3 regions of the Zhongshania guokunii genome follow, and region 1 is predicted to be linked to each of the others. Evidence: predicted binding sites of a transcription regulator. Region 1 holds the regulator's gene; each other region holds the start of a gene.
The links. Region 1 encodes sigma-54, which starts transcription at its own class of promoters, with help from an activator protein. Its sites were predicted from a motif close to TGGCACANNNNTTGCNNT; they were not measured.
Positions count from the first base shown of each region.

Region 2: the regulator sigma-54 is predicted to act here: its motif matches at 6,870-6,887, upstream of galU (UTP--glucose-1-phosphate uridylyltransferase GalU).
Region 3: the regulator sigma-54 is predicted to act here: its motif matches at 5,121-5,138, upstream of flgB (flagellar basal body rod protein FlgB).

Region 1 is NZ_JBFRYA010000004.1:153,427-163,659, forward strand. It holds gene AB4876_RS06135 (KdsC family phosphatase) at 1-189, shown strand, start outside; gene lptC (LPS export ABC transporter periplasmic protein LptC) at 191-757, shown strand; gene lptA (lipopolysaccharide transport periplasmic protein LptA) at 744-1,316, shown strand; gene lptB (LPS export ABC transporter ATP-binding protein) at 1,319-2,044, shown strand; gene AB4876_RS06155 (RNA polymerase factor sigma-54) at 2,300-3,790, shown strand; gene hpf (ribosome hibernation-promoting factor, HPF/YfiA family) at 3,872-4,159, shown strand; gene AB4876_RS06165 (PTS sugar transporter subunit IIA) at 4,199-4,648, shown strand; gene rapZ (RNase adapter RapZ) at 4,648-5,505, shown strand; gene AB4876_RS06175 (HPr family phosphocarrier protein) at 5,514-5,783, shown strand; gene mgtE (magnesium transporter) at 5,896-7,254, shown strand; gene yjgA (ribosome biogenesis factor YjgA) at 7,272-7,787, shown strand; gene AB4876_RS06190 (carbon-nitrogen hydrolase family protein) at 7,805-8,662, opposite strand; gene AB4876_RS06195 (YhdP family protein) at 8,662-10,233, opposite strand, start outside.
Region 2 is NZ_JBFRYA010000023.1:38,751-48,983, forward strand. It holds gene AB4876_RS18320 (MFS transporter) at 121-1,485, shown strand; gene ssb (single-stranded DNA-binding protein) at 1,570-2,106, shown strand; gene AB4876_RS18330 (sugar nucleotide-binding protein) at 2,332-3,186, shown strand; gene moaB (molybdenum cofactor biosynthesis protein B) at 3,183-3,710, shown strand; gene AB4876_RS18340 (molybdopterin molybdotransferase MoeA) at 3,713-4,912, shown strand; gene fabB (beta-ketoacyl-ACP synthase I) at 4,993-6,216, opposite strand; gene fabA (bifunctional 3-hydroxydecanoyl-ACP dehydratase/trans-2-decenoyl-ACP isomerase) at 6,270-6,791, opposite strand; gene galU (UTP--glucose-1-phosphate uridylyltransferase GalU) at 7,020-7,856, shown strand; gene AB4876_RS18360 (phosphohexomutase domain-containing protein) at 7,853-9,202, shown strand; gene pgi (glucose-6-phosphate isomerase) at 9,276-10,233, opposite strand, start outside.
Region 3 is NZ_JBFRYA010000001.1:274,270-284,502, forward strand. It holds gene eda (bifunctional 4-hydroxy-2-oxoglutarate aldolase/2-dehydro-3-deoxy-phosphogluconate aldolase) at 1-243, shown strand, start outside; gene pgl (6-phosphogluconolactonase) at 253-948, opposite strand; gene zwf (glucose-6-phosphate dehydrogenase) at 941-2,401, opposite strand; gene AB4876_RS01250 (GNAT family N-acetyltransferase) at 2,655-3,260, shown strand; gene AB4876_RS01255 (flagella synthesis protein FlgN) at 3,312-3,731, opposite strand; gene flgM (flagellar biosynthesis anti-sigma factor FlgM) at 3,733-4,032, opposite strand; gene flgA (flagellar basal body P-ring formation chaperone FlgA) at 4,136-4,879, opposite strand; gene flgB (flagellar basal body rod protein FlgB) at 5,229-5,645, shown strand; gene flgC (flagellar basal body rod protein FlgC) at 5,649-6,050, shown strand; gene AB4876_RS01280 (flagellar hook assembly protein FlgD) at 6,062-6,727, shown strand; gene flgE (flagellar hook protein FlgE) at 6,785-8,002, shown strand; gene AB4876_RS01290 (flagellar basal body rod protein FlgF) at 8,041-8,784, shown strand; gene flgG (flagellar basal-body rod protein FlgG) at 8,798-9,583, shown strand; gene flgH (flagellar basal body L-ring protein FlgH) at 9,611-10,233, shown strand, end outside.

The DNA.
Region 1 (10,233 bases):
CTACCCGACCTCTCAGCCATTCGCCAAGCAGGCCTTGGCATTACCGTTGCTAATGGCCACCACTTCGTCGCCCGCCACGCCGACTGGCAAACTACAGCCGCTGGCGGCAATGGGGCCATTCGCGAGGTTTGCGAGCTGATTCTTAAAGCACAGGGCAAGCTGAATAGCGCACTGGAACAGTACCTCTAAGATGAAGCAAATTAAATTTACCGTATTCTCGGTACTGTCGGCTATTACCGCCATGGTCGGCACCGTGGTGTACCTCACCCAATTCAGTGAAAGCGGTAAATTAAGCATTGTTGAACGCTTTGAAGCCATACCGGACGCCGACTCACATTTAAGCCAAGTCAGTGGCATAAAATACAGCGCTGACGGTCATATTGCTTATAAGTGGCGCGCCACCAGCGCCGAACGTTTGATATCGGATGGCTCGATAGCATTGCAAGAGCCCTTTTATATCGGCAATATCGCCAACCAGAGACCGTGGACAGCCAGCGCCAAGACCGGCAAGCTGACCCAAGATGGCGAGCATTTAACCCTATTAGATACCGTGCTCGTAAAAGACTTGATTCGCCAAGCACAAATAAGCACTGAGTTATTGCGAATTAATTTAGAAAGCAGCGAAGTTAGTACCGACCAAGCATTAACTCTCTCGCTGCGAAATGGCAAAACCCATTCAATGGGCATGAAAGCCAGCATGAAGAATGAACGAGTTGAACTCCTCGACCAGGTAAAAGGCCACTATGACCCTATCTAAAGCTGCGCTAGTCACCACGCTGCTCCTTGGCGTTAGCAGCATTGCGCTGAGCTTACCCGAAGATCGCAAGCAGGCCATAAACCTAAGCTCCGACCGAGCTATTTATGAAAATAACCAAGGTGTCTACATCGGCAATGTCAGCATGAGCCAAGGCTCACTCAAAATTACCGCCGACAAACTTACAATCATCGAGGCCAATCGCAAGGTAGAAAAAGTTATTGCCGAGGGCAGCCCCGCTTATTTCGAACAGCAACCCAGAGCCAATGAAGGCGTGGTCATTGCCAGTGCTCAGCGTATTGAGTACAGCCTAAAGCAGGAAGAGATTCTGCTGCAACGCAATGCCTCCATCACCCACCAGGGCTCAAAGATCTCCGGTGATCGCGTGGTGTACAGCGGCCGCAAACAAATGGTAGTTGCCGACGGCGGCACCGATGAAAAAGAACATCGCGTTAAAATGACCTTACAACCCCAAGCCATCCCCGACAGCGAAACCGCTGCCGACGACAAGCCCGCTAATAGCCCACCAGCGGAAAGCACCAATAGCGAAGAGTCGCGTTAATTATGCCCGTACTGCAAGCCAGTAATCTCGCCAAAGCCTACAAGGGCCGCGAAATCATTAAGGATGTGTCGCTCACCATTAGCAGCGGTGAAATAGTAGGCCTACTCGGCCCCAACGGCGCCGGCAAAACCACCTGTTTTTACATGATTGTAGGCATTGTGAATGCCGACCGCGGCTCGATCCGGCTCGATGACCGCGACCTTACCCGCTTATCAATTAACGGCCGCGCCAAACACGGCGTCGGTTATTTACCCCAGGAAGCGTCAATATTTCGTAAATTGAGCGTCGCCGATAACATCATGGCCATTCTAGAGACCCGCAGCGACCTCAACCGCAAACAGCGCAATGAAAAACTCGAGGCCCTCCTCCAGGAATTTCATATCACCCATATTCGCAAATCCATGGGCATGTCACTCTCAGGCGGCGAGCGCCGCCGAGTTGAAATTGCACGCGCACTTGCGACCGAACCCAGCTTTATCCTGCTTGACGAACCCTTTGCCGGCGTCGATCCTATCTCGGTAAACGATATCCAAAATATCGTCAAACATCTGCAGGCGCGAGGTATAGGCGTACTAATCACCGATCACAATGTTCGTGAAACCCTCGACATTTGCGACAAAGCCTATATCGTTGGCGAAGGCCGTATTGTCGCCGAAGGTGACGCCAACACCGTACTCAACAACCAGATTGTGCGCGACATTTACCTTGGCGATAAATTTACGCTATAAGCCCACCCGACAGGTTTTAACAGTAACTTTGCGGCCACGCCAAAGGTTCTAAACTTGGCTGTCGCAGTGCACGGCCACCGCCATTGCGCAACACGACGTTTTTATTCAAAGACTACCAGTCTTTTACAAATGAACCGGCACAGGTATTGCAGGCAATGATTGTCCCGACTACACTGAGAGAGAGGCATAATCATTGCCGGTAGAACAAACTCATTTGTTCGTGTTGCCACTGTCCTGTTGTAGAAGCCACTGCCTATGAAACAATCGCTACAGCTCAAAGTCGGTCAAAGCTTGACCATGACACCTCAGCTGCAACAAGCGATTCGCTTATTACAATTATCCACCCTCGACCTTCAGCAAGAAATCCAATCGGCGCTAGACTCAAACCCACTACTTGAAATCAGCGACGAGGGCGAAGACATCGAGGTCAATATCGAACCGACCTCCGCCGAACCCAAAAAGGCCGAAAAAACCAGCGATCAAGAGACAGAAGCGCCACAACCAGAAGCCGACGCCGACTGGGCTGAGCGCAGTGATATACCTGAAGATCTGCCCGTCGACAGCCAGTGGGACGACGTTTACCAAACCACCGGCAGCGGCACGGGCTCAGGCTCCTCGTCGGAAGACAGCGACTACAACAACGATTACCGGAACTCCAGCTCCGACTCCCTACAAGACCACCTGCGCTGGCAGCTTAACCTCAGTCGCTTGTCAGAAATTGACCGCATTATTGCCGAAGCCATTATCGATGCCATCGATGAAAAAGGCCGACTAACCGTTAGCGCCGAAGAATTAGTTGAAGGCTTTGCCAATGAAGACATTGAAATTGAAGAGTTCAATGCGGTTTTACACCTCATTCAACAATTTGATCCTCCGGGGGTCGCTGCCCGCGACTTACAAGAGTGCCTCTTAATTCAGCTGAAGCAATTACCCGCAGGCACAGCCTACGTCGAAGAAGCTAGCCTTGTTGTAAGCCAATATATGGCGCAATTGGGAAATCGCGACTATAACCAGATTATGCGCCGCTGCCGCTTGAAAGAAGAACAGCTTCGCGAAGTGATTAAATTAGTTCAATCACTCAACCCCACTCCCGGTGACGGCATTGGTGCCGACTCAACCGAGTATGTGGTTCCCGATGTGTTTGTAAGCAAGAAGGATGATCGCTGGTTGGTCGAATTAAATCCCGACATTGCCCCCAAAATCCAGATTAATGCCCACTACGCGGCACTGGCGCGGAAAAGCAGCAATAGCAGCGACAACGACTATATTCGCGACAATTTGCAAGAAGCGCGCTGGTTCATTAAAAGCTTGCTCAGCCGCAACGAGACTTTAATGAAGGTCGCCACCAAAATTGTCGAATACCAGCGCGGCTTTTTTGAGTACGGCGAAGAGGCCATGAAGCCACTCGTCCTGCACGATATTGCCGAGGCGGTGGGCATGCACGAATCCACCATCTCACGGGTAACCACCCAAAAATACATGCACACCCCGCGGGGAATTTTTGAGCTCAAATTCTTCTTTTCCAGCCATGTGTCCACCGATACTGGCGGTGAATGCTCCTCTACCGCGATTCGCGCTCTAATCAAAAAACTGGTTGCCGCTGAAAACCCGCGCAAGCCGCTGAGCGACAGCAAAATCACTGACTTACTAGGCGAGCAAGGCATCCAAGTTGCCCGTCGCACCATTGCAAAATATCGAGAATCACTGGTTATTCCGCCCTCAAACGAGCGGAAACGACTAGTATAGTGGCAGTGCCCCTGTTACGGTCATTGTCGTCATACACGCGCCGTGAGGCGCTAGTTATATTCAGCGATGAAGGAGTAAAATATGCAGATTACTGTTAGTGGTCACCACGTTGACGTCACCCCGTCTCTTCGCGATTACGTCAATACAAAACTCGGCAAACTTCAACGACACTTTGACAATATCACCAATACCGACGTCACCCTGTCTGTGGAAAAATTGGTCCAGAAAGCCGAGGCCACCGTTCACGTTGCCGGCGCCGATTTATTTGCCACCTGTGAATCGGAGGATATGTACGCGGCAATCGACAGCCTAACCGACAAACTCGACCGGCAATTAATTAAACACAAAGAAAAATCGCTAGGTCGCTGAGACCTTTCGATCCACTCACTCTCTCTGTTGCAAGAAACCATGATACTCAATTCCATTCTCACACTAGGACGCACCCATAGCGGTGCGTCCGTTACCAGTAAAAAACGTCTTCTCGAATACATCTCTACTGAAATCAGTGCCGATAATGACGAATTTAACGCCGACGAATTATTCAATGAATTGCTCGCCAGAGAACGTCTGGGTAGTACCGGTATCGGCCACGGCGTGGCGATTCCCCACTGCCGCAGCAACCGCTGCTCAGCGATCACCGGCATGCTCCTTAAGCTAGAGCAGCCCATCGACTTTGAGGCCATCGACGACGCCCCCGTGGATCTCGTATTCGCCCTTATTGTCCCTGCCGAAGCCCACGATGAGCACCTCAAGGTTCTCGGCGCACTGGCCACAGCGTTTAACGAGGAAGAGTTTCGTCGCGACCTGCGCAATGCCGACTCCGACCAAGCGCTACTTGAACGTGCATTGAAACCCTAATGGAAATGATCATCCTCAGCGGCCGCTCCGGCTCCGGAAAAAGTACCGCCCTTCACCAACTTGAGGATGAAGGCTTTTATGCCATCGACAATTTACCGGTGTCGCTACTACCTGAACTAGTGCGCGAACTAGCGCAAAACCCGCTGAATGCCCACCAGAAAGTTGCGGTCTGTATCGACGCCCGCAACTCTCCAGTTGGCTTAGCAAAGTTTAAATCGCTCTGTGAACAAGTCAAAAAACACGCTCAACTGCGAATAGTGTTTCTCGATGCTGGTGACGACAAGTTAATTAAGCGCTTCAGCGAAACCCGTCGCCGCCACCCCTTAGCAACCGATTCACTGCCGCTGGCCGACGCGATCAAACTTGAGTCGATCCTCCTCGAACCAATTGTGGTAGAAGCATCGCTGGCAATCGACAGCAGCGACATGACCGTCCACGAATTGCGCGCGACCATACGCGACCGAATTCTTGGCACCGACGCCAGCCGCCTAACGGTGCAGCTGAAGTCCTTCGGTTTCAAGCGCGGACTACCCCTCGACGCTGACCTAGTCTACGATTTACGCATGCTACCCAACCCCCACTGGCAGGAAGGTTTACGTGCCTTAACCGGCAGAGACTCCGCCGTACAAGATTTTCTTAGCAAGCAAGCAGATGTTCAGCAAATGCACGCTGATATTCTGCAATATATACAGACATGGCTACCCAAAATTGAAGCCAGCAATCGCAGCTATTTCACCATCGCCATTGGTTGCACCGGTGGCCAACATCGCTCAGTATATATGGTTGAAACCCTCGCAGAGGTGCTTCGCAACAATTACCCAGACCTCCAAGTTCGCCACCGCGAGCTGCAGCACTAGAGATTACGATGGTCGAAACCAAACTAATAATTATTAATAAATTGGGCCTGCACGCCCGCGCAGCAGCCAAACTTGTCGCCACCACCGCCGCCTATAGCGCTGCGGTTACCATTCGCATTGGCGACAAATCAGTCGACGGCAAAAGTATTATGGCGCTGATGATGCTCGCCGCCAGCAAGGGTACCGAGATCGCCGTTATTTGCGATGGCAGCGACGAAGATGCCGCGATGGCCGCAATACAAGATCTTATTAATCAACGTTTTGGCGAGGGAGAGTAAGATTTAACTTTATTTCACCCGCAACTCCTTCGCGGATTGTTGCGCGGCCCGCTTTAAAGGATAATTAGCCAGACTACTCTTTTAACCATCACGGCTCAGGCTAGGGATAGGTATGGCCCAGACTGCAGACAAGCTTCAAACCGAGAGCCAACTCAAAACCCTCAATGACGCCTTGGGTTCCGGTGGTTTCCTGCAAATCCGCCGCATGCTAAATGGCCTGCCCCCCGCAGACGCCGCCCACCTTATTGAATCCACACCACACAAAATTCGTAGTGTGCTGTGGCAGCTGATCGACATTGAGAATGAAGGTGACATCCTCCAACACCTCAATGACGAAGTGCAGAGCCAATTTCTGCGCCAGATGGACGCCGAAGAAGTGGCCGCCATCACCGAAGGCCTTGAAACCGATGATATTGCGGACATTCTCCAGCAATTACCGGATCGGGTTATTCGTGAAGTTCTCGAGTCAATGGATCATCAGGACCGCCTCCGCGTAGAGCACGTGCTGTCCTTTGACGAGGACACCGCCGGTGGTTTGATGAACACCGACACGATCACCGTGCGGCCTAACATCACCCTCGACGTGGCACTGCGCTATTTACGTCGCCACGAAAGCCTGCCCGAAATGACCGACAACCTAATTGTGGTCAACCGCAACGATCAGTACATCGGCATCTTGTCACTGCGCAAACTGCTGGTATCTGACCCCAGCGTCACCGTTCGGGAAATCATGGACACCGAGGTCGAACCGATCTCGGCCAGCATGTCGTCCAACGAAGTTGCCATGCTCTTTGCCCGTCACGACTGGGTGTCGGCGCCGGTTATAGGCGACGACAGCTTACTATTAGGGCGAATCACCATCGATGACGTGGTTGACGTTATCCGAGAAGAATCCGACCACTCGCTGATGAGCATGGCCGGTTTGGACGAGGATGAAGATACCTTCGCCGCCGTACTCACCACCGCACCGCGACGCGCTATTTGGCTGGGCATCAACCTGCTCACCGCGTTTATCGCCTCTGGGGTAATCAATTTATTTGAAGCCACCATTGAAAAAGTCGTGGCCTTGGCCGTGCTCATGCCAATAGTTGCCAGCATGGGCGGCGTAGCGGGCACCCAAACCCTCACAGTCGTTATTCGCGGTATGGCACTGGGCCATATCAGCCGCGACAATAGCCGCTGGCTGATTAATCGTGAAATCATGGTTGGCGCCATTAACGGCCTGCTGTGGGCGGTCATTGTAGCGGGCGCAACCACGCTGTGGTTTGGCGATCCGCTAATGGGCGCAATCATTGCCGCCGCGATGGTCATCAATTTAATTACCGCAGCTCTTGCTGGCGCCGCGCTGCCACTTATTATGAAATCAATGAAAATAGATCCGGCACTCGCCGGTGGCGTGGTATTAACCACCGTCACCGACGTGATTGGCTTTATGTCCTTTCTTGGCCTTGCCACCTTCTTCTACGCTTAATAGCAACGGAATTTAATGTGACTGACCCGATACCCGAATCAGAACGTCCCAGCAAAACAGCTGTAAAAAAAGAGATGCAGGCCCTTCAGCAGCTCGGGGAGCAGCTGGTTAAGCTCAGCAATAATGAATTGGCCAAGATTCCAATTCACGATGAGCACCTCTCCGAGGCGCTGAGCACTGCGCGCAAACTGACCAGTCGCGAAGCTCTGCGCCGCCAGCTGCAATACATTGGCAAGCTGATGCGCGATACCGACCTCACCGAGATTGAAGCCGGTCTCGCCAAGCGCGAAGAGGGCCAACGGGAGCAGGCCAAACAATTCCAACGCCTAGAGTTGCTGCGCGATGAACTCGCCACCACTGGTGTCAGCGCCATTGAAAAGGTATTAGGGGACTTCCCCCACGCCGACCGCCAGCGCCTGCGCCAACTGGTAATGCAAATCGACAAAGACGCCCAAGCCAAGAAGCCGCCAGCGGCCAAACGCAAACTTTTCCAATACCTCAAAGAACTGCAGATCCACAAACCGGCCGACTAAGCTTTTATCGGCGACGGCTATATGCGGCGATGCTGGGCGACCGGCATAAGCCTGCGCACAGCGGCTTGGGCCTCGGCATCATACTCGGCGCTCACACAGGCCTCGCCCAAGCCCGCCTCAGCTAATACCCGCCCCCAACTATCTATAATTACTGAGCCGCCCGAGGTTTCGCGCTTAGGGTCGTGAACACCCCCCTGATTGGCCGCCACAATTAAGCACTGATTTTCAATTGCCCGCGCGCGTAGCAAGGGCAGCCAATGTGCCCAGCCGGTGCTGCGAGTAAACGCTGACGGTAAGGTAATAATATCGAGTTCAAGGTCTAACATCGCTCGGAATAATTCAGGAAAACGCAGGTCGTAACACACTGCCAAGCCCAGCCGGCCGATACTTGTATCTACCACTGTTACCGCACTGCCAGGAGCATAAGTATCGGACTCCTGATAACGGCCGTGACCATCCGCGACATCGGCGTCAAATAAATGTATTTTTCGGTAGCTGCCCACGCAACTGCCGTCAGCGGCAAACACTAGACTGCACGCATAAACTCGACCATCCTCAGCCGGCAGTGGAATAGTGCCGCCAACCAAGATCAATTTATAGCGACTCGCCAAATCACTCAAAAATACCTGTAAAGGCGCCTCTGCGGCTTCCCGCGCTGCCACTTCTTTAATGTCGGAGCTGCCAAACAACGCAAAATTTTCTGGCAACACCGCAAGCTTAGCGCCCCGCGCGGCGGCCTGTGCCACCAATAATTCAGCCCGTCGCAAATTTACGGCAAGATCATTAACAGACACCATTTGCAGTGCGGCAACAATGACCTTAACAGACGCCTGTACGCCAGAATTGTCGTGTTGCACCTCTGGCCGCGGCGCCATTACTGCATTCCCGGCTTGGCGCTTGAGCGCGCCGCTTCGGCTGGGCTAGCGACCTCGTCGTCAAAAATATTTTTAAAGGTCAGCTCAGGGTCTTGGATCGTGCCCGAAATTTCGTACACCGCACTGGAAAAACTGTCCATCTGCTCTTCAAATACCTTGCTCACCACATACACCCCCGCAGCAGCTGGCAGTCCACCAACAAGCGCCGCCAACCACGGCAAATTACTGCCCACGGGCAAAGTTGCCACTAGGCGCAGATCAGGTACATCGGTTTGTAAATTGATGGCACCGGTCATTTGAAACCGGCTCGACGGTCCGTGCACATCGAGCGGTGATGTCAGTTTTAATTGACCGTCGCCAAGTTGTAAGCCGCCCCGCATGCGATCAAAATAAATGCCTTTTTTGAACACATCGCGAAAATCAAACTTTAGACGGCGGACTATATTAGCCATATTAAAAATACTGAATATTCGCAAAGTGCCGCTGGCTGCATCGGAGCTTTTTAAAAAGCGCCCGTCTTTAAACGAGAAACTAAAATTGCCTGCGCTGTCGACTAACGTCCACTGGCTAGGTGCGCCAGGCCACTCCAAATCTAAATCAAAATTGCCACGGCGAGTTTCCATTACCTTGGGGTAGCCAAAGCCCTGTAAAACGCCGCCCAAGTCGCCAAGTCCAAACTGGCCCCGCAATTGCGACGAGACGTGGCCGCTGTCATCCTGCAGCCAATGTAATGTGCTACTGCCCGCCACCGTCGCTAATTCAATGCCCCGCAGGCTGCCGCGCAAATTATTAAAATGCGCCCCGCCACTATCGCTGCGCAAATCAAAGCCGAGCTGTCCCCAGGCCTCGCCGCCAACATACAGCTGCTTTATGTCAAGATCGACACTCTGCAAGGTACGCGGATCGATGCCAGCCAAACCGCTGCCCTCGCCACTGCTGGGCGCGGGTAAATACAAATGTTCCAAAGTAAGATTAAAGGGCCGGCTCGCTGCCGCACTGCCACGGGGTATATTAATATCACCCAATAATTGGGGGCTGCTAACATGTATGAGCCAAGACTCGGGGTGACTAATCAAGCCGATATCTACCGATTCCAGTAAGTTATCGAAGATCATCAACTCGTCAATCCGCAAATCACTGGCGCTAAACATCATCTCGGACTCGCCGCCGCCGTCGCTCTCGGCAAGCTCAAGATAACGATCAAACACTCGCCGCCATTGGTCGAAATCGGCAAATTCAAGGCGCCCACCAATTGCCATTTGACCAGGCGTAAGTAAATAGGAGCTACTGCCAAGAGGCCTTGCGCCCAGCAATAAGTCGCCGCCAAAGACCTTACCCTCGTGAAAGCCCAACAACAGGCTCAATTGCTCGGCCAAGGTGATTTGCATTACCTGCACATCGCTATCTAGGGGCAAAGTGATATTCATATTGCGTTTTTGCTCTGCCGTTTTATAGAGCGGCTGGGGGAGCAAAATATTAACACCCTGTAAATCGCTATTTACCTGCAAGCTCGGCTCGGCGCCGGTTTGAATATGCAGACGCGCCTTCGTACTACCTGAAAAGAAGCCCAT
Region 2 (10,233 bases), on a different contig from region 1:
ACGACGGCTAAGGAGTGCGGCGCAAAATAAGCTCGTTGCTAATATGTATGGTTTTTTGGCGGGGGTATAGCTGCTAGAATGGCGCGCTAAATACCTTTATTTTTCAGGATCTTTCCGCCTTTGAATCATCAATCGATGAGTGCAACTGAGCGCCGTGCGGTCGTGTCGCTGGCCAGCTTGTATGCATCCCGTATGCTCGGCTTGTTTATGCTGCTGCCGGTATTAAGTTTATACGCAGCCGAGTATGAATTCAGTACGCCAGTATTGGTCGGTTTGGCACTGGGAATTTACGGTTTGGGGCAGGCGGCGCTGCAAGTTCCGCTGGGCATGCTGTCAGACCGCATAGGTCGTAAGCCTGTCATTATCGCAGGGCTGTTGCTGTTTGTTGCTGGCGGCTTGGTCGCGGCGGGCGCGGAAAGCATATTTGGTATTATTGCGGGCCGGCTGCTGCAGGGCGCCGGGGCAATTGCGAGTACCTTAACTGCCTTGCTTGCAGATCTCACTCGTGAACAGCATCGCACCAAAGCAATGGCGGCAATTGGCATGAGTATTGGCGTGTCCTTTGCGGTTGCAATGGTACTTGGGCCTTTAACCGCCTCATGGTTCGGCGTGTCGGGTTTGTTTTTGCTAACTTCCATAATGGCGGCGGTAGGCATTGCAATTACTTTATTTGTGGTGCCAACACCGAATATTCAAAGTCTTGATGCAAACAATCAATCGCTGGGGAGTTTGCTGGGGCGCTGTCTTCGCGACCGTAATTTGATGCGTCTCAATTTGGGTATTTTTAGCTTACACGCTATTTTAATGGCGATATTTATCGCCGTGCCAGGCATTCTAGAAAATCAGGGTTTAGCGCGTAGTGATCATTGGCAGGTGTATTTGCCAATGATGGTGGTGGCGTTTATCGGTATGGTGCCGCTGATTATTATTGCCGAAACGCGCAGTAAAATGCGCGAGATTTTTTTGCTCGGTATTTGCGGAATTCTATTGTCAGTAATCGTCGCTATTTATTTTGGTCAGTCGCTAATACCGCTGCTCGGAATTATGACTTTGTTTTTTGTTGCCTTTAATTTGCTAGAGGCGTCGCTGCCGTCGCTGGTAAGCAAGACCGTTTATGCTGGGGGCAAGGGCACGGCGATGGGTGTTTACTCAACATTCCAATTCTTTGGTGCCTTTTGTGGCGGCGCAATTGGCGGTGGCCTATTTGGGCGCTGGGGTGCTAGTTCAGTTTTTGTCGGCGCGGCGGTGCTCGCAGGAGCGTGGTTGCTGGTGGCTTGGGGAATGTTGGTACCGGCTAAATCAGAAAGCCTTATTCTATGCTGGCAGTTTGGTGTTTGGGATGTTGCGGATATTCGCCGCGAAGTGTTGGCTCTGCCCGGTACTATTGATGTCACCGTACTTGAAAGTGAGCGCGTTGCATATTTGCGGGTAGATGGTAATTTTGATCCAGCGAGCTTGCCCGAAGGCTTGCAGCTAAGCAGCTAAATGGCTGCTATCAGCGGAATCCGGTATAGTGCAGTATCTGTTGCGGACGTTGGTTCGCATTCATAGAAAAACAGGAGAGAACGCATGGCGCGTGGTATAAATAAAGTTATTTTGGTCGGCAATTTGGGCCAAGATCCCGAGACCCGTTACATGCCTTCCGGCGGTGCAGTGACCAATGTCACCATTGCAACAAGCGAAACTTGGAAGGACAAGCAGAGCGGTCAGGCCCAAGAGCGCACAGAGTGGCATCGAGTGGTGTTTTTTAATCGCTTGGCCGAAATCGCCGGCGAGTATTTGAAAAAAGGCTCGAAGGTCTATGTAGAGGGATCGCTGCGAACTCGTAAGTGGCAGAACAAAGAAGGCGTTGATCAGTACACTACCGAAATCGTAGCGGCAGAAATGCAAATGCTCGATAGTCGGGGAGGCTCAGGTGGCGGTTCTGCTGGCGAGAGCTACGGCGATGATGGCTATGGATCTCAACAGGCGCCGCAAGCGGCCGCTCCACGCCGCGCGCCGCCAGCTCAGTCTGCGCCGCAACAGCAGAATCGCGCGCCAGCACCGCAGCCTGCACAAAATCCGCCGGCAGGTTTTGATGATTTTGATGATGATATTCCATTCTGATGGTTACCTTCGGAAGTAGTGTGAAAATCTAATACCCGCCTCGGCGGGTATTTTTATATATAGCAAGTGAATTGCGCTGTGGCTTTATACAATCTTGCGCATCGCCTTAGCATTGAGTAATGTTGAGTCCCTTGTTTTTGTGTTGATTAAGCTGGGTGTCGGGGGCTACTGCCTTTTCTGCAAGTTCTAATAACTTGCCTTACTACTTAATTCTGTGAACCTTCTGTGAATGTTGTTGTGATTTCTCGCAGCAGTGCCTTGAGCGCTGCTTTGCAAAGTCAGTTTGCCTCTCGATCGCGAGCCAGTATTGCGTTGCCGCTCGACGACGTGCACGCCTTGGGTGTGGATCAGCTGCGCGGCGCGATGGTTGTCGATGCCGACGCCTTGGTGTCTTTACAGTGCAAGGACAGTTGCGATGCGACAGAGCTTCAGCGCCTGCTGGCATTGCGTCAAGATTTTAAGGCGCGCTGTGATGCGTTGGCGGTGCCCTATTTGTTATTAAGTGACGGTCGCCTGTTTGGCGCCGCCGCCGAAGAGGTGGAGTACGCCGAGGGTGACGAACTCGCCCCGAGTGATGTGGCGGGGTTTCAGCTAGCGGAGCTTGAGCAATTGCTGTGCGCGGCTGGCGAGCAGGGTATGGTGCTACGCACTGGGCCGTTGATTGCGGTGCAGGGCGATAATTTCCTCGGTGACTGTTTGGCAACCATGCGCGGCGGAAAAGTGTTGCGTTTGAACGACACAAGGATGGCGTGCCCAACACCGGTGGCTGATTTAGCTCGAGTGATTTCTGGTTTGGTAGATCAGATAAGCTGTGGCACTCCCTGCCGCGGGGTATATCACTATGCCAGTAGTGGCGCCGCCAGTGCTTACGAATTTGCGGAAGTGGCGTGTGCGTTTGCCTCACAGTTTGTGGCGCCGATTGCCGATATTGAGGTTGATGACGGCGGCGAAGGCTGGCGCCCAGCCGTGCCGGTTTTGAGTTGTGATCGCATACTGCAAGATTTCGGTATTAAGCGTTTGCCGTGGCGAGCTTATTTGCCGCGGATGATTAAATCGGTTTGCGAGGAGGCTGCCAAATGAGCAGTAGTACAGAGTTTACTCCGCTGGGGATGGCGGTATTAACGGTATCGGATACCCGCGATGAGAGTAACGACAGTTCTGGTCAGTATTTAGCTGGGGCCTTGGCTGATGAGGGGCATCGCTTGGTGGCCAAGCAGATAGTGAAAGACGATATCTACCAGATTCGCGCTACAGTGTCGGCGTGGATCGCCGATGCGGATATTGAGGTGGTAGTAATTACTGGCGGTACGGGATTCTCCGGGAGGGACTCAACTCCAGAGGCGGTGTCGGTGTTATTCGATAAGGTTATTGAAGGTTTTGGCGAAGTGTTTAGGGCGGTCTCGTTAACCGAAATCGGCTCTTCGACAATTCAGTCCCGCGCTGTTGCTGGCTTGGCAAATAACACGGTTATCTTTTGTATGCCAGGCTCAACCGGCGCGTGTAAAACTGCGTGGCAGCAAGTCATCCGGGATCAGCTCGACAGTCGGCACCGTCCCTGTAATTTTGTTGGGGTGCTTAAAGTTCGCGCTAACACGGTAACGTGATCATGGCTCTGCGGTCTGTAGATGAAGTTTTGCACCAATTATTAACAGACGCTCCAATATGGGGCGTCGAGTCGCAAGGTTTGGAACAGGCTTTGGGCGCGGTCCTTGCCGTCGATATCTATGCCGAAATCGATGTGCCACCCGCCGCCAATAGTGCAATGGATGGCTATGCACTGCGCGCAGCAGATGTTAATGGTGATCGAACGCTGCCTATTACTCAGCGTATTCCAGCTGGCGTACTTGGCAGTGCGCTGCAAGCGGGCAGTGCGGCGCGTATTTTTACCGGTGCATTTGTTCCGCCGGGCGCCGATGCCGTGGTGGCGCAGGAAGACTGTGAATTGGTCGGCGGTGAGCTAAAGGTCAATATTGTGCCGCGCACTGGTCAGCATGTTCGCCCTCAGGGGCAGGATATTGCCAAGGGGCAGCTAATTCTCAGCAAGGGCCACCGGCTGCGGGCGGCGGATCTCGGTCTGCTGGCCTCGCTGGGGTTTGCCGCTGTCGACGTTGGGCGGCAGCTGCGAGTTGCCGTAATGTCGACCGGTGATGAGTTGCGCGAGCCAGGCGAAGTCTTGGCTGCAGGTCAAATTTATAATTCCAATCGACCAATGCTGGCTGCGCTATTGAGCGAGCTGGGCGTGGAGGTAATCGATATTGGCATTGTTGTCGATACGCCGGAAGCGACTCGCGCTGCTTTGCAGCAGGCTAGCGCCAGTGCCGACGTGGTTATTTCCAGTGGTGGTGTGTCGGTCGGTGAAGAGGATCACGTCAAGGCTCAGGTCGAGGCTATGGGTTCGCTAGATTTGTGGAAGCTCGCCATTAAGCCGGGTAAGCCGCTGGCCTATGGTCGTGTTGCGGGGGTGCCGTTTTTTGGCTTGCCTGGTAATCCGGTGTCTGGCTTCGTTACGTTTTGCATATTAGTTCGGCCATACCTGTTGAAAATGCTGGGAGCAGAGCAAGTATTGCCAGTGCAGTGGTCTGCTAAGGCTTTATTTGACTGGCCGCGGGCGGGTTCGCGTCAGGAGTATTTGCGTGCGCGGGTCGTGCCTAGCGCCGATGGGATGACGGTTGATATTCACCCTCAGCAAAGCTCGGGGGCGCTGTCTTCGGTGTCTTGGTGTAATGCCTTGGCGATTATTCCGGTTGGCAAAACCGTGGCGCGCGGCGATAGCGTTGATGTGATTTTTGTGCGGGATTTGAACTGAAATAAAGGCGGGTTTTGTTTGTCGTGTACGGAAAAGCGAACACTTGCAGCGCGCAGCGCTACAAGTGTTATTAGGCGGTATTACGCCTGATAGCGCTGAAATACCAAGCTGGCGTTGGTGCCGCCAAAGCCGAAGCTATTCGACATTACTGTATTAAGAGTAACGTTGTCTTGGCGTGTTAGCACAATCGGTACACCGGCTGCTTCGTCGTCTAGGGTCTCAATATTGGCTGATGCCGCAATAAAATTATGCTTCATCATTAATAGTGAGAATATCGCTTCTTGCACGCCAGTTGCGCCCAGTGAGTGACCAGCCAGTGATTTGGTCGAGCCAATCGCGGGGATAGTTTTGCCCTCATAAGCTTGCTTAACGGCTTTTAGCTCTTGCATGTCGCCAGCAGGAGTCGAAGTGCCGTGGGAGTTGATGTAATCCACGTCGGCATTAACACCCTGCAGCGCTTGGCGCATGCAGCGCGCCGCGCCTTCGCCGCTTGGGGCAACCATGTCATAGCCATCAGAGGTCGCGCCGTAGCCCACCAGCTCACCGTAAATGGTGGCGCCGCGCGCTATAGCGTGTTCTAACTCTTCGAGTACGACCATGCCCGCGCCGCCGGCAATAACAAAGCCGTCGCGGTTGGCGTCGTAAGGGCGAGAGGCTTGCTCGGGGGTGTCGTTATACTTGGTCGACAAAGCGCCCATGGCATCAAACAAGCAGCTCAAAGACCAGTGCTCTTCTTCGCCACCGCCGGCAAAAACCACGTCTTGCTTGCCAAGCTGAATTAGCTCCATGGCGTTGCCAATGCAGTGTGCGCTGGTCGCGCAAGCCGAGGAAATTGAGTAGTTCACACCTTTGATTTTAAAGGGTGTGGCCAGGCAAGCAGAAACCGTGCTGCCCATGGTCTGGGTAACGCGGTAGGGTCCAATGCGTTTTACGCCGCGCTCGCGGAGCGTGTCGGCAGACTCAATCAGGTTGGCTGAAGACGCGCCGCCAGAGCCGGCGATAATGCCAGTGCGCTCATTGCTGACTTGATGCTCTTCTAGTCCAGAGTCGGTAATGGCTTCTTGCATGGCAATATAGGCGTAGGCCGCGGCATCGCCCATAAAGCGGAGTTGCTTGCGGTCAATGCGTTCTTTGATATCAAGGTTTTTGATGGAGCCTGAAATCTGGCTGCGAAACCCCATCTCCTTGTATTTCTCGTTGAACGCGATTCCCGACTTACCCTCTTGCAGTGACGTCAGCACTTCTGACAAGTCATTGCCGATGCTGGAAACTATTCCCATACCGGTTACGACAACACGTTTCATCGGATACCTCGTTTGTAAGCTGTGGTTTTAATTTAAGGGGTGTTTGGTGAGCTTTAGAAGCTGGCGTCGTCTTTGAATAGACCAACACGCAGATCTTTGGCGGTATAGATGACTTTGCCATCAACCGCGACTTCGCCATCGGCGATGCCCAAAATTAGTTTGCGTTCAATAAGACGCTTGTAGTTCAGGGTGTAGGTAACGAGCTTTGAATCGGGCAGGATTTGACCGGTAAACTTCACCTCGCCAGCTCCTAGTGCGCGGCCCTTGCCGCTATTGCCGCGCCAGCCAAGATAAAAACCAACAAGCTGCCACATAGCATCTAGGCCTAGGCAGCCTGGCATAACTGGGTCGCCTTTAAAGTGACAGTCGAAGAACCATAGGTCTGGATTAATATCCAGTTCGGCCACTAAAACGCCTTTATCGAAGCTGCCGCCCTCGGTGCTGATATGGGTGATGCGGTCCACCATCAGCATATTGTCGGTAGGAAGTTTCGGGTTGCCAGGGCCAAATAGTTTGCCGTGTCCGCAGTCGATGAGTTCTTGTTTGTTAAAGCTATTTTGATGAATTAAAGACATGAGGCCATATTATCAGTTTGAAAATGTTGCGCTTATCTTAGCACGAAGGTTTTGGATGGCACATCAAAATGTCAACATTGGCGTGATGCTTGCTGTCATTACTTTGTCATATCTCGTCGGTAAAAGAGCAGTGCTTGCCAAGCGCTGTCGCTGTTGGGAGAATGCTCGCAGCGTTACCATTCGTAAAAAGGATTCGGGATGATTCCCGACAGCAACTCAGGAAATACTATGATCAGAAAATGTCTGTTCCCCGTCGCCGGCTACGGCACTCGCTTTCTTCCGGCAACCAAGTCTATGCCCAAAGAAATGCTGCCGATAGTTAATAAGCCGCTAGTGCAGTACGGCGTTGAAGAAGCCATTCAGGCTGGTTTAAAGGAAATAGCATTGGTAACTGGCCGCGGCAAGCGCGCCATAGCTGATCATTTTGACATTAGCTATGAATTGGAAAATCAGATTGCCGGCACGAGCAAAGAGCGCTATCTCGACTGTATTCGCAATGTGCTCAATGAGGGCACGTTCATGATGACGCGTCAGCGTGAGATGAAAGGTCTTGGTCACGCCATCCTCACCGGTGAGTGCTTGATTGGTGATGAGGCCTTTGGCGTTATATTGTCAGACGATTTATGTCTGAATCAGGAAGACGACGGCGTTATGGCGCAAATGGTTGCGCTTTATAAGCAGTTTCGTTGCAGCATTGTCGCGATTCAAGAAGTGCCCATGGAAGAGATTGAAAAATACGGTGTTATTGCCGGCGAAGATATGGGCGATGGTTTGTACCGGGTAAGTAATATGGTTGAAAAGCCTAAGCCTGAAGATGCACCTACCAATATGGCGGTCATTGGCCGTTACATCTTAACGCCAGATATTTTTGATATTCTGCGTGACACCCCGCCCGGTAAAAATGGTGAAGTGCAGCTTACCGATGCGCTGATGACCCAAGCTCAGAACGGCTGCGTGCTGGCCTATAAATTCCGGGGCAAGCGTTTTGATTGCGGCAGTGTGCCAGGCTTTATTGAGGCGACTAACTATGTTTACGAGAATATTTATAGCGAGGCTTCGTCGTGAGCAGTAGTGAAATAACCTGTTTTAAAGCCTATGACGTTCGCGGTCGTATTCCCGATCAATTAAACGAAGATATTGCCTACCGTATCGGCCGCGCTTTCGCTGAAGTTATTCAGCCTAAGAAAGTGGTTGTTGGTCACGATATTCGCTTGAGCAGTGAGTCTATTAAGGGCGCTTTAAGTGACGGTCTGCGTGATGCGGGTGTGGATGTTTACGATATTGGCCTGTGTGGCACCGAAGAAATTTACTTCGCTACATCCCATGCGGGTATGGACGGCGGTATCGCGGTTACCGCCAGCCATAACCCTAAAGACTATAACGGCATGAAGTTTGTCCGTGAGGGCTCTAAGCCCATCAGCGGCGACACGGGTTTGTTTGATATTAAGGCTCTTGCCGAGAAAAACGAATTTGCGCCAGTTGCAACACGGGGCAGCTTGCAAGCCTTGGATACCTCGGGTGCCTATGTTGAGCATTTGCTGAGCTATATCGATGTTGAATCCTTAAAGCCCCTGAAAATAGTGGTTAATGCCGGCAACGGCGGTGCGGGTCGGGTCGTGGACTTACTCGAGCCCTATTTGCCCTTTGAGTTTATTCGGGTGCATCACGAAGCAGATGGTAACTTCCCTAATGGCGTGCCTAATCCCCTGCTGATTGAAAATCGCCAGCCCAGTATCGGCGCAATTAAAGAGCATGGCGCTGATCTTGGTATTGCGTGGGATGGGGATTTTGATCGCTGCTTTTTCTTTGATGAGACTGGCGACTTTATCGAAGGTTACTACGTAGTTGGTTTGTTGGCGGAAGCTTTTTTGCTGAAAAATCCTGGCGAAAAAATAGTGCATGACCCGCGCCTAACCTGGAATACCATTGCCATTGTTGAAGGCGCTGGCGGTGAAGCGGTGCAGTGTAAAACCGGTCACGCTTTTATTAAAGAGCGGATGCGGATTGAGAATGCTGTATATGGTGGCGAGATGAGTGCCCACCATTATTTCCGCGATTTCGCTTTTTGTGACAGCGGTATGATTCCCTGGTTGTTGGTGACGCAGTTGATGTCAGTTAAGTCGGCAAGCTTGTCGTCACTGGTTGAGCAGCGAGTTGCTTTATTTCCTTGTAGTGGCGAAATAAACCGTGAAGTTGCCGATGCTAAAACGGTTATTGCTGCGATTCAGGCGCATTACACGCCTTTGGCGGCGGCGATAGATTTTACAGATGGTTTAAGCATGAGTTTCGATGGTTGGCGCTTTAATGTGCGCATGTCCAATACCGAGCCGGTGGTTCGCCTCAATGTTGAAAGTGATGGTGATATACCTTTGATGGAAGCGAAAACTGCTGAATTATTGGCGATGCTGTAATTAGCGTTTAGCGATAATCAATACAATAAAGGCGCCTCATGGCGCCTTTATTGTATGTGGAGTTTGGTGAGAATTATTTGTTTTGGGCTTGCCGATAGCGCGTAACGAGTTGCGTGGTGGATGAGTCCAGCTCGGAAAGACTGTTGTCGTTAGGGTTGCCGAGTGTGCCCATCAAGGTCTGGCTGATCTGTTTGCCCAATTCAACGCCCCATTGGTCGAAGGGGTTTATGCCCCATACAAAACTTGAGGCGAATAGGCGGTATTCGTAGAGCGCGATAAGCGCGCCGAGGCTCTCGGCGTCGAGTTTGTCCATTAAGATGGTGGTGCTGGGCCGGTTGCCGGGCATGGCTTTGTGTTGGGCAAGTTGCGCAGCTGCGTTAGCGTCCATGCCGTTGGCGATCAAATCCTGTTCAATATCTGCAGCAGATTGGCCCTGCATTAAGGTCAAACTTTGGCCGAAGCAGTTGGCAAGCAAGGCTTGGTGCTGCTCACCAATGGGGTTGTGAGAGCTGAGGCTGGCAATAAAATCGCAGGGAATGGCGTCGCTGCCTTGGTGGAGTAGCTGATGGAACGAGTGTTGGCCATTGGTGCCCTCGGTGCCCCAGATAACACCGCCAGTGGCGTTGTTGAGGGGGCTGCCATCCGCTTTAACGGATTTGCCTGCGCTTTCCATAAATAATTGCTGCAAGTAAATGGGCAGTAATTTGAGGTGGTGCTCATAGGGCAGTACGGCTTGCGAGGTCATGCCCCAGGCGTTGCGATACCACAGGTCGAGCATGCCGAGGATCACTGGGATATTGCTTTCCAATGGCTGCTTTTCTACGTGCTGGTCAACCGCGTAGCCGCCTTTGAGTAGGGCGCGGAAGCTGTTCATTCCGGCGCATAGCGCTACCGTCAAGCCAAAGCCTGACCACACCGAAAAGCGTCCGCCGATCCACTCGGGTACGGCCAAAATATATTGCTCGCGAACGCCAAAGGCCATGGCGGCTTCGGGTTTTGAGCTCACTGCCATAAAGTGGTCGCTAACATCC
Region 3 (10,233 bases), on a different contig from region 1:
AAATTGTATCCCGCGGAGGCAATTGGCGGCGTCACCTTGTTAAAATCCCTGGCGGGCCCCTTTCCTGATGCGGTGTTCTGCCCAACAGGGGGCATAAGCCAAGCGAACTACCACGACTACCTAGCGCTGCCCAATGTGCACTGCGTGGGTGGTAGCTGGATTGTGCCCAGTGAAGAGGCTCTGGCGAAAGACCGCAAAGGCTATTTAGCAATGTTAAAAAGCCTATACCAGCGGTCACTTTAGCTACGCTGATTACGGCGCCCAGTATATGTCGACGGGTACGCGCTGCTGGTGTAGCACCATCGAAATAGGGAAGTCGGCGTCTTTGGCCAGCGCGCGCTCCAGCACATCGCGCTTGGCCTTACCAAATACCTGAATCACAATGCGCTCGCTGTTCAACACTGCCGCTGGGGTTAACGATATTCGAGAGTAGGGTGCGGCACCAGGGTGAACCGCAGTGCAGTGCTGTTCGTGGGCGGCCATTAGCATTGGGTATTCTGGGGCGTCGTGAAACCACGAGGCGGTGTGACCATCATTACCCATGCCAAGATGAACGACGCTCAGCGGCCACGTCAGCTCAGTTAACTGCTCTTCGCAGGCATATTGACCATCATTTACATCGGCGGCTTCGTTTTTTAGGGGCAGGTAGCGGCTATTGGCAGCAAGACCGCTGAATAGGGTTTTATTAAGCATGGCTTGGTTGCTGTCGTGATGACTCTCTCCGAGCCAGCGATCGTCAACCAGCAAGGTTTGAATTTTAGGCCAGTCCAGTGTTTGCTTGCCAAGTAGGGTGAGCATTTCGGCAGGAGTCGAACCGCCAGACACTGCGAGGCTGGCCGCTTTGTGTTTGCTCAGCACGGCATTTAAATATTTGCCAATATCATTGCTCAACACGGTATTTAGTTCGTCGCGGTTGGGCAGTAAGATCAGGGTGGGTTTATTATTCATGCCAGCTTCTCCCGTGTTTTTCTGGTAGTGCGAGCGCAGCGTTAGGCCCCATAGAGCCGGCCGCATAGGTTTTGGGCTTAATACCTGCTTCCTGCCACGCGCTAATAATACTGTCTACCCACGCCCAGCAGGCCTCCACCTCGTCGCGGCGCATAAACAGGGTTTGGTCGCCCTCTAGTACATCTAATAATAGTCGCTCATAAGCTTCATGGGCCTGTAGTTCATCGTGTAAATCTGCATCCAGATTTAATTCAACTTGTTCCAACTTTAATTGACGGCCTAAGCCGGGCTTTTTGTTGACCTTGTATAGGGTAATGTTTTCTTCAGGCTGCAAGCGTATTACCAACTTATTGGGCAGGTCGTTGGGGTCGCCTTCAAATAAGCTAAAAGGATGTTTTTTTAGCTCAACAACAATCTCAGAAAAACGTCTGCTCAAGCGCTTGCCGGTGCGCAAATAAAAGGGCGTGCCCTCCCAGCGCCAATTGTGGAGGTCGGCTTGCAAGGCGACAAAGGTCTCGGTGGTTTCGCTGTCTTCAAAGCCGGTTTCGTCGAGAAAGGCAGCGACGGGGGCGGCGTTTACTGCGCCCGCAATATATTGGCCGCGCACGGTTTTAGCTTTAACATTGGCGGCAGTGATTGGTCTAAGAGCTTGCAGTACTTTTACTTTTTCATCACGAATCGTATCCGCGCGCAGATTGGCGGGCGGCTCCATCGCCACTAAACATAAAAGCTGTAAAAGGTGGTTTTGTACCATATCGCGCAGCGCCCCAGTTTTGGCGTAAAAGTCGCCACGGCCCTCAACGCCAATATCTTCGGCCACGGTAATTTGAATATTGTCGATATATTGGCTATTCCAGAGCGGGCCAAATAGGGCATTGCCAAAGCGCAGCACCAGTAAATTTTGGACCGTTTCCTTGCCAAGATAATGGTCAATTCGGAAAATGTTTTTCTCTGGGAAGACCTGCAGTACTTCGTGGTTAATTTCGGTACAGCTGGCTAAGTCGTGGCCCAGCGGCTTTTCTAATACAACTCTCGACTGACCGTTAACAATGCCAATGCTGTGTAGATTTCGGCAAATGCTCGTGTACAAAGTAGAATGAGTGGCCAGGTAAAAAACGGTGGCCGCGTCCGCGTGCTGGTTAATCGAATCGCTGAGGCGATGATAGTCTTTAAGGCAATTTACATCCAAGCTGACATAGCAGAGCTTGGCAGCAAAATTCTGCCAGTGCTGCTCGTCCCAAAAATGCGCGGGTAAAAATTCGCGCATTTTGGTTTTTACTTGTTTGCGGTAATCGTCATGGCTAATGTCGGCTCGGCCCAGTGCCATAATCGAGCAGACGTTATCTAGAAAGCCTTCGCGCTGTAATTTGTAAAGGGCGGGTTGCAGCTTGCGCAGGGCGAGATCGCCGGTGCCACCGAAAATAACAAGTTGAGCTGATTGGCTTTGGGTCATCGCTTCACTCTTTAATATGGCTTATTGCAATGTAATAGGCGTTATTGAGTACACGTTGATTAGTATTGGCGCCGAGTATCTCGGTATTTTTAGCATAGAGCTTTTATCTGGTCATTCATACCGCTAGGCGATGTTAAACCTGTGTGCTACAGCGCCGTGGCGTGCAACACACAGTGTGAAACACCAGTGCTCGGATTAAGTATGGTATAAAAAACCAAATTCGCTTTCGGCGCCCATATTCTTGGAGAAAAACATGTTAATTCGGCCTGCTCAGAGTGATGACAACCTAGCCGCTACCAGTTTGGTTTTTTTGTCGGGGCCGGTTGCCTTTGAGCATATTTTTAATCGCGCTCACGGTCCAGATGTTCGTGAGTTTTTAGGCGCTGAGTTTGCTAAATCGGCGACCATGTTCAGTTACCGTCATCATTTTGTGTACGAGCGAGACGGTCAGGTGATCGCCACGATTGGCGGCTTTGATAAACCGAGCCACGACGGTACGTTTATAGGTAATGCCAAGGCGATTTTTACTCAGTACGGCTTGCGGGGTATTGCAAAGGGCTTATTGTTTGAACTGCGTCTGGTGAAGCCGCCACGTAAAGGCTGTTACTACTTGTGCCATATTGCGGTCAATCCTCAGTGGCGGGGCACAGGCATCGCGGCGCAGCTCATTAATTTCATGGATGCGCGGGCAGTCGAACTCGGTTATCCCGTTTTGAGTTTAGATGTCGCGGAATTAAATGCTGGCGCCTTGCGTCTATATCAGCAAATGGGTTTTAAAATTGTAAAACGCAATAAAAGCTATAACAGCGTATTAGACAACCACCTCTACATGGAAAAGTCACTTGACGGTGTTTTGTGAATATGAAGAAGTGAATTAGGGGGGAGGGCTACAGTTCTCGAAATACGCAGCTCAGGCCTTGCCGAGCTGTTGGCCACCGAGTGTGCTGGGAGTTTCGCCACTGGCGCCATAAATAGGGGTGTCGTTATTGCTGGCCCCCAAAATTTCTAATGCTCGCTTACCGTATCGCGCTTGGCTAGCAATGTCGGCGCCAGCTTGGGTGTTTAAAGCTTGGCAGCGACTGAGGGTGTTTAAAGCTTCTTGCCATAGCGTTTCTAGCGCGGTGTCGGCAGTGCCACTGACTAACTGCCGGCGCCGCACTTCTAAAAGCTCGAGATTCTGAACCAAGTCCATCTTCTGCTGAACTACCGCCTCCAGCTGCTCAGGTTCCCGCGCTAACTTTAAAATCAGGGCTTCTTCGCCCAGCAGTGATTCTAAGCGCTGGGCCTCGCTGTGAATGGTATGCAGTACGTCGCTCAGTTCATTGCTCATATCAGCTGCCGGTTAGGGCTTCCATATTAACTAGCGCTGCTGCCACTTTATTGGCGTCGATGGTGAATTCACCATTGCGAATTGCAGTTTTAATCGCCTCGACCTTTTGGCGGTCAATGCCGTCGCTGCTATTTACCTGGGCGCGGGTGCGCTCCACTAGTGGGGTTTCCACTTGGGGCGCTTTTGCTGTGTCGGCAGCAGCAGGGCTGGCTACAGTGCTGTCTGATTTGCTGGCACCGGTACGCCCACCATCTAGCTTGCGGGCCTGACTCAGTGACGAGCCATCTATACGGTCAACCATTTTTATATCCTCTTTAAATAGCTTTCGCCTGTGGTATCGGCACTATCTGGTAGAACTTTAGCACGAATTTACGTTGCAGCGCATGGGGACTTGTCCCGATCACTCAATTGAGAGCGACGCTGTTTTCGGATGTTACAACACCCTCTAACTGCTTGCCGGAATTGAGGTTTTTGACCAGTATCCGGCTGCCTAGGGCGCCGTCTTGCATGGCTATGCCCATCATGCTCACGCTAACGGGACCATCGCTGCTATTTAGTTGAACGCGCTGCCCCTTATTCACAATGCTACTGGCGCTAACCATATTCGGGGTGAGCACCGCGCCCTGGGCAATACTCTGGCGGCTTTGATAGCCACCCTTATCGCCCAAAGACTGTAAATAGCCGTAGCCAAGGCTGGTGATATCACGTTTTGCCCAGCTCACGTCGCCAGCGCTAATGGTGGTGCCCGGTGCTATGGGGTGCCGAGCAACCATGACTTTGGCGTAGGCCTCTACGGTAACCGGTAAATAAATCTTCCACGGTTTGGCGCCGGCGGTACAGCGCACGCCAACAGTTGTTCTGCGTTTGATCTTGGCACCACTTGATAAGAACGCTTGGAGCTTGCCTGGGCAGCTGCTGAGCTTGGTGCGGGGGTCGAGTTTTTGCGCGGTGATGATGGTGCTGAGCTGCTGCCAAGGATGACGGCTGGCAATATAGTTCTCGGCCGTAGCGGCAATCCGGCTGTGGCTTTCGCTAGGCGCGCCGCTACTGGCTGCGCTGAACACGCAGAGGGCGATACCCAATAGCAGTTTGCAGGGGGCAGTGGTTTTCATGGTTGTGTATTGGCCCATGGCTGTTAATCCACTCATTGCATTCGCTCGCGTCAAAGATTTGTCGGTAAGTCGATAACTGCAATGCCTGTGCCAGTCTTGGTTGCTAGATAAGTGACTAGATTGGCTGCTGCTTATTGAGTGGCGTGCGGGGGGTATAAAAAATAAAGCGGATGGCACTTGCCGGATTTTTGCCGATCAGCGGCAAAAACTTGCCGTTATTTTGGCAGTGACCCAATTTGATGATTTTAAGTTATTGAAAAATAACAACTAAATTATATGGCACGGCCTTTGCCTTGATCCATTGCAAAAGCGGCAAAAAGCAGAAAACCTGCCTTGAACCGATTAACGGCTGCAAACCGAATAACTTTAGCGAAATGGTAAGAAAATGGCGATTAATTTTGATAAAGCCTTAGGCGTTCACGAGCAAGCACTGCTGTTGCGGCAAAAGCGCAACGAAGTCTTGGCCGCCAATATTGCCAATGCCGATACCCCTGGCTACAAGGCGCAGGATATTGATTTTCGCACTGCTTTATCAAATTCAGCGGCAGCTAGGGATCAACCAACCCTGGCGCTAAAAGTGACCAGCGCGGGCCACCAGCGCCGCGCCGATGGCAGTGCCGACGCTTTAGCGGCGTCTTTGAAATATCGTCAGCCCTATCAGCCATCGCTAGACGGCAACACGGTTGAAGGCCATATCGAACAAGCCGAGTTTGCCGACAACGCCATGCGCTATCAGGCCACGCTATCGTTTTTGGGCAGTCGCCTCAGCGGGCTTAAATCCATACTTCAGGGAGGCCGATAGATCATGGCTAATCCACTCGATATCGCCGCATCGGCAATGAATGCGCAAATGATGCGTCTTAATACCGTGGCCAGCAATATGGCCAACGCCGACTCAGTCGCGGGTAGCGAGGCCGAGGCCTATCGCTCGCGTCAGGCGGTGTTCTCTACGGTAATGGACCAGCAGCGCGAAGTGGCGGGGGTGGCAGTAACTGGCGTTGTTGAGAGCAATGCGCCAGTGATGAAACGCTACGAGCCCGGACATCCTCAAGCTGATGTCGACGGCTATGTGTACGCTTCGAACGTCAACACCATGGAAGAAATGGCCAATATGATGTCGGCATCACGCTCATTTCAAAATAACGCTGAAGTTTTTTCTACCACCAAAACTTTGATGCTGCGCACCCTGCAGCTTGGCCAGCAGTAGGAGTCTGAATAATGGAAGTGCGCACCCTAGAACAACTGCAAATGCAGACCGCGACCAGTAAGACGAAGAAAGATGCATCGTCGCTGGACCAAGACGATTTTATGAAGTTGATGCTGCAGCAGCTAAAAGCTCAGGATCCTTTCAAACCCACGGACAACACCGAATTCATTAGCCAAATGGCCCAGTTGACCTCGGTTAGTGGCATCAGTGAAATGAACGAAAACCTCAGTGCGCTAACGGGTTCGCTGTATTCGGCGCAGCTGCTCGATTCATCCTCGCTGATTGGTAAAGACGTGCTCGTGGAGTCTAGCGTTGCTGCGCTGCCTAGCAGCGGTAGTGTGCGAGGTCAGGTTGAATTGCCCACCAGCACCACGGCCTTAGATATCGAAATTTTGGCGCCCAGTGGCGAGGTTATTGGCAAGGTGCCAATGGGGCCCCAGGCTGCCGGCACCAGCGCTTTCGAATGGAATGGTATTGGCTTAAATGGCGAGCGCATGCCGCCGGGCAATTATCAGATCCGCGCCAACTATTTAAACGGCAACAAAGTCGAGGCACTGACCACGGAAATGCGCAGCGGGGTCATTAGTGTCAGTGTGCCGGTGGGCGGTGGTAGTTCTCAGGTGCAAGTACAAGGGCTGGGTACGGTCAGTCTGTCACAAATTAAAGAGATTAGCTGAGTTGCGATTGCGCTATTCAGAGAATGACAAAACTATTCCCTCAGTAGGAGTTACATTATGAGCTTTCGTATCGCACTCAGTGGTTTAAACGCAGCGCAATCGCATTTGGATGTGACCGCGCACAATATTGCCAACGTAAACACCACCGGTTTTAAAAGCTCGCGAGCTGCTTTTGCCGATGTGTACGCCACCGCCAATAACGATGTCACCAAAACCACGCCTGGCGCTGGTGCTCGTCTTGCTACCATCACCCAGCAGTTCTCCCAGGGTAATGTTGATTTTACCGATAACAACCTCGATCTCGCGGTGAGTGGTGAAGGCTTCTTCACCATGAAGGGCTCTGGCGGTGTGACATACACCCGCGCTGGCGCCTTTAGCGTCGACCGCGAAGGCTTCGTGGTAAACAATAATCTGGAGCGTCTGCAGGTGTTTCCACCAACGGGTAACGGCGGATTCTCTACCGGCTCGCTTAGCGATTTACAGTTAGAAGTAAACGAAAATGCGCCCCAAGAAACCTCGCGCGGCCAGATTGGCGTTAACTTGCCAGCCAATGCACCAGTGCCAACAGTTGCGCCTTTCGATCCAACTCTGCCGGCCAGTTATAACCACGCCACGTCCATGACGGTGTACGACTCATTGGGTACCCAGCACACCGCGACCCTGTATTTTGTACGCGACGCGGCGGCTAATACCTGGAACCAGCAGCTCTATGTAGACAACAATGCCGTGGGCGGCGCTAACACGCTCTCGTTTAGTAATGCTGGGGTATTGCAGACACCCGCAAATGGCTTGGTGACCTATCCAGCCTATGATCCTGGTACGGGCTCGGAGGATTTGAATTTGTCTTTCGACTTTAATGCCAGCACCCAGTACGGCCAAGAATTTGGTGTTAATAATCTTCAGCAAGACGGTTTCACCACCGGTCGCTTAACTGGCATTGAAGTTGCCTCTACTGGTGTAGTGTCGGCTCGTTATACCAACGGTCAGTCGACCCAGTTAGGTAAAATTGCGATGGCTAGTTTCACCAACCCCAATGGTTTACAGCAGCAGGGTGACACCTCTTGGGCAGAGACCTTTTCGTCAGGTAGTCCACGGGTTGGCGAAGCGGGTACCTCTAACTTTGGTTTGCTGCAATCCGGCGCCCTAGAGAGCTCTAACGTAGATTTGACCGAGCAGTTGGTTGAGATGATTACCGCTCAACGTAACTTCCAAGCCAACACCCAGATGATCTCTACCGCCGATGCGGTAACCCAAGCGATCATCAATATCCGTTAATTGAGGGCGGTTTAGGCCGCCATTAATCGGGAGTTTTTATGGACAGATTACTGTATATCGGCATGACAGCGGCAAAGAATACGCAGCTGGCCCAAACCACTAACGCCAATAATTTGGCGAACGTGAGCACGGCGGGTTTTCGTGGCGATTTCCAGAACGTTCTGTCTCAGCAGGTTGAAGGCCCTGGTATGGCGACCCGTTTTAATTCGGTGTATCAGGGTGAAACCTCAGATTTCTCGGTGGGCTCTATTATGGCCACCGGCCGCCAGCTGGATGTTGCCATTCGCGGCGATAAAGGCTGGTTTGTGGTAACCGCGCCAGACGGCAGCGAAGCCTATAGCCGCCGAGGTGATTTTCATATTACTAGCGACGGCATGCTGCTCAACGGCGCCGGCCAGCCAGTGATGGGTGACGGCGGCCCGGTAGCGATTCCCGAGCACGAAAGCTTGATGATTGGCGAAGACGGCACGGTTTCGATTGTGCCGCTGGGGCAGGGCTCTGAATCACTGTCGACGGTAGACAGAATTCGCTTGGTCGACGCCGCGCCGAATCAGTTGCAGAAGGGTGAGGACGGCTTAATGCGCATGCGCAATGGTGGCAGCGCGCCAACCTCCTCAGATATCCGCATCAGCTCCGGTAATTTAGAAGCATCAAACGTGAATAGCGTCGACGCCATGGTGAATATGATTTCACTGGCGCGGCAATTTGAAATGCAGGTCAAGGCCATGAGCACCGCCGAAACGGTTGCTGAAACCGGCAGCCGCTTAATGCGCTTGGAATAACAAGGGGTTATTTATGAATTCATCACTATGGGTCGCTAAAACCGGTCTCGATGCCCAGCAAACTCGGATGCAAGTAACCAGTAACAACTTGGCCAACGCCAATACCACTGGCTTTAAACGTGATCGAGCATCCTTTGAAGACCTGCTCTATCAAAACATGCGCCAAGTGGGCGGCCAGACCTCGCAGCAAACCCGTTCGCCAAGCGGCATGCATATCGGTACTGGTGTGCGGGTAGTGTCTACAGAAAAAATACACCAGCAGGGCACTTTGAATCAGACCAATAATTCCTTGGATGTTGCCATTGAAGGTAAGGGCTTTTTCCAAGTGCAAATGCCAGACGGCAGCATTGCCTACACCCGCGATGGTTCTTTTCAGCTCGACGACCAGGGCCAGATTGTTACCAATACCGGCAATGTGGTTGATCCTGGCATGACCGTACCCCAAGGCACCTTAAGCATCACCATTGGTTCCGACGGCGTAGTGAGCGCGGTATTGGCTGGCGGCGCTGCGCCAGTGCAGGTTGGCAGCTTTCAGCTCGCCGACTTTGTGAATCCATCGGGTCTGCAAGCCCGCGGCGAAAACTTGTATATGGAATCGGCCTCTAGCGGCTCGCCACAAACCGGCACACCTGGTTTAAGCGGTTTAGGTCGGATTCAGCAGGGCGCCCTTGAAGGTTCTAACGTAAACGTAGTGGAAGAGCTGGTGAATATGATTGAAACCCAGCGCGCCTACGAGATGAACTCCAAGGCCATCGCCACCAGCGACCAAATGATGCAGTACGTGAATAACAATCTGTAATTCGCGATTTATAGCAGGGTAATGCTTATGAACATTCAACAGACTCAAGGCCTCAACCGTATCAAGACTGCATTTGCGGTTTTGGTGGTGGCGCTGCTGTCGGCGTGTTCATCGGCGCCTGCCAAAGATACCTCTGCCGACTACGAATCTGCCGCGCCGCCAGTGGCTCCTGACGATGGCCAAAATATGGGCTCTATCTACCGCTCTGGTTACGGCATGACCTTGTTTGTCGACCGCCGCGCGCGTCAAGTCGGCGACATCATTACGGTCACTCTCGAAGAGAAAACCGACGCCAGTAAGTCGTCAAGTACCGCCACGGGTAAAGAGAGCAATATCTCGGTACCGACCGTGACCTTGTTTGGCCGTGGCGTCACCAGCGGCGGCACACCGATACTCACCACTGGCGTGTCGTCTGATCAAGATTTCTCTGGTCAGGGCAGTAGCACCCAGAGCAATAGTTTAACCGGTAGTATCACCGTGACCGTGTCAGAAGTGCTGCGCAATGGCAGCCTGCGAGTGCGGGGTGAGAAGTGGGTCACTATCAACCAAGGTGAAGAGTTTATTCGCATTAAAGGTGTTATCCGTCCCGAAGACATTGGTGCCGACAATGCCATACCGTCTTACAAGGTTGCTGATGCCCGTATTACTTA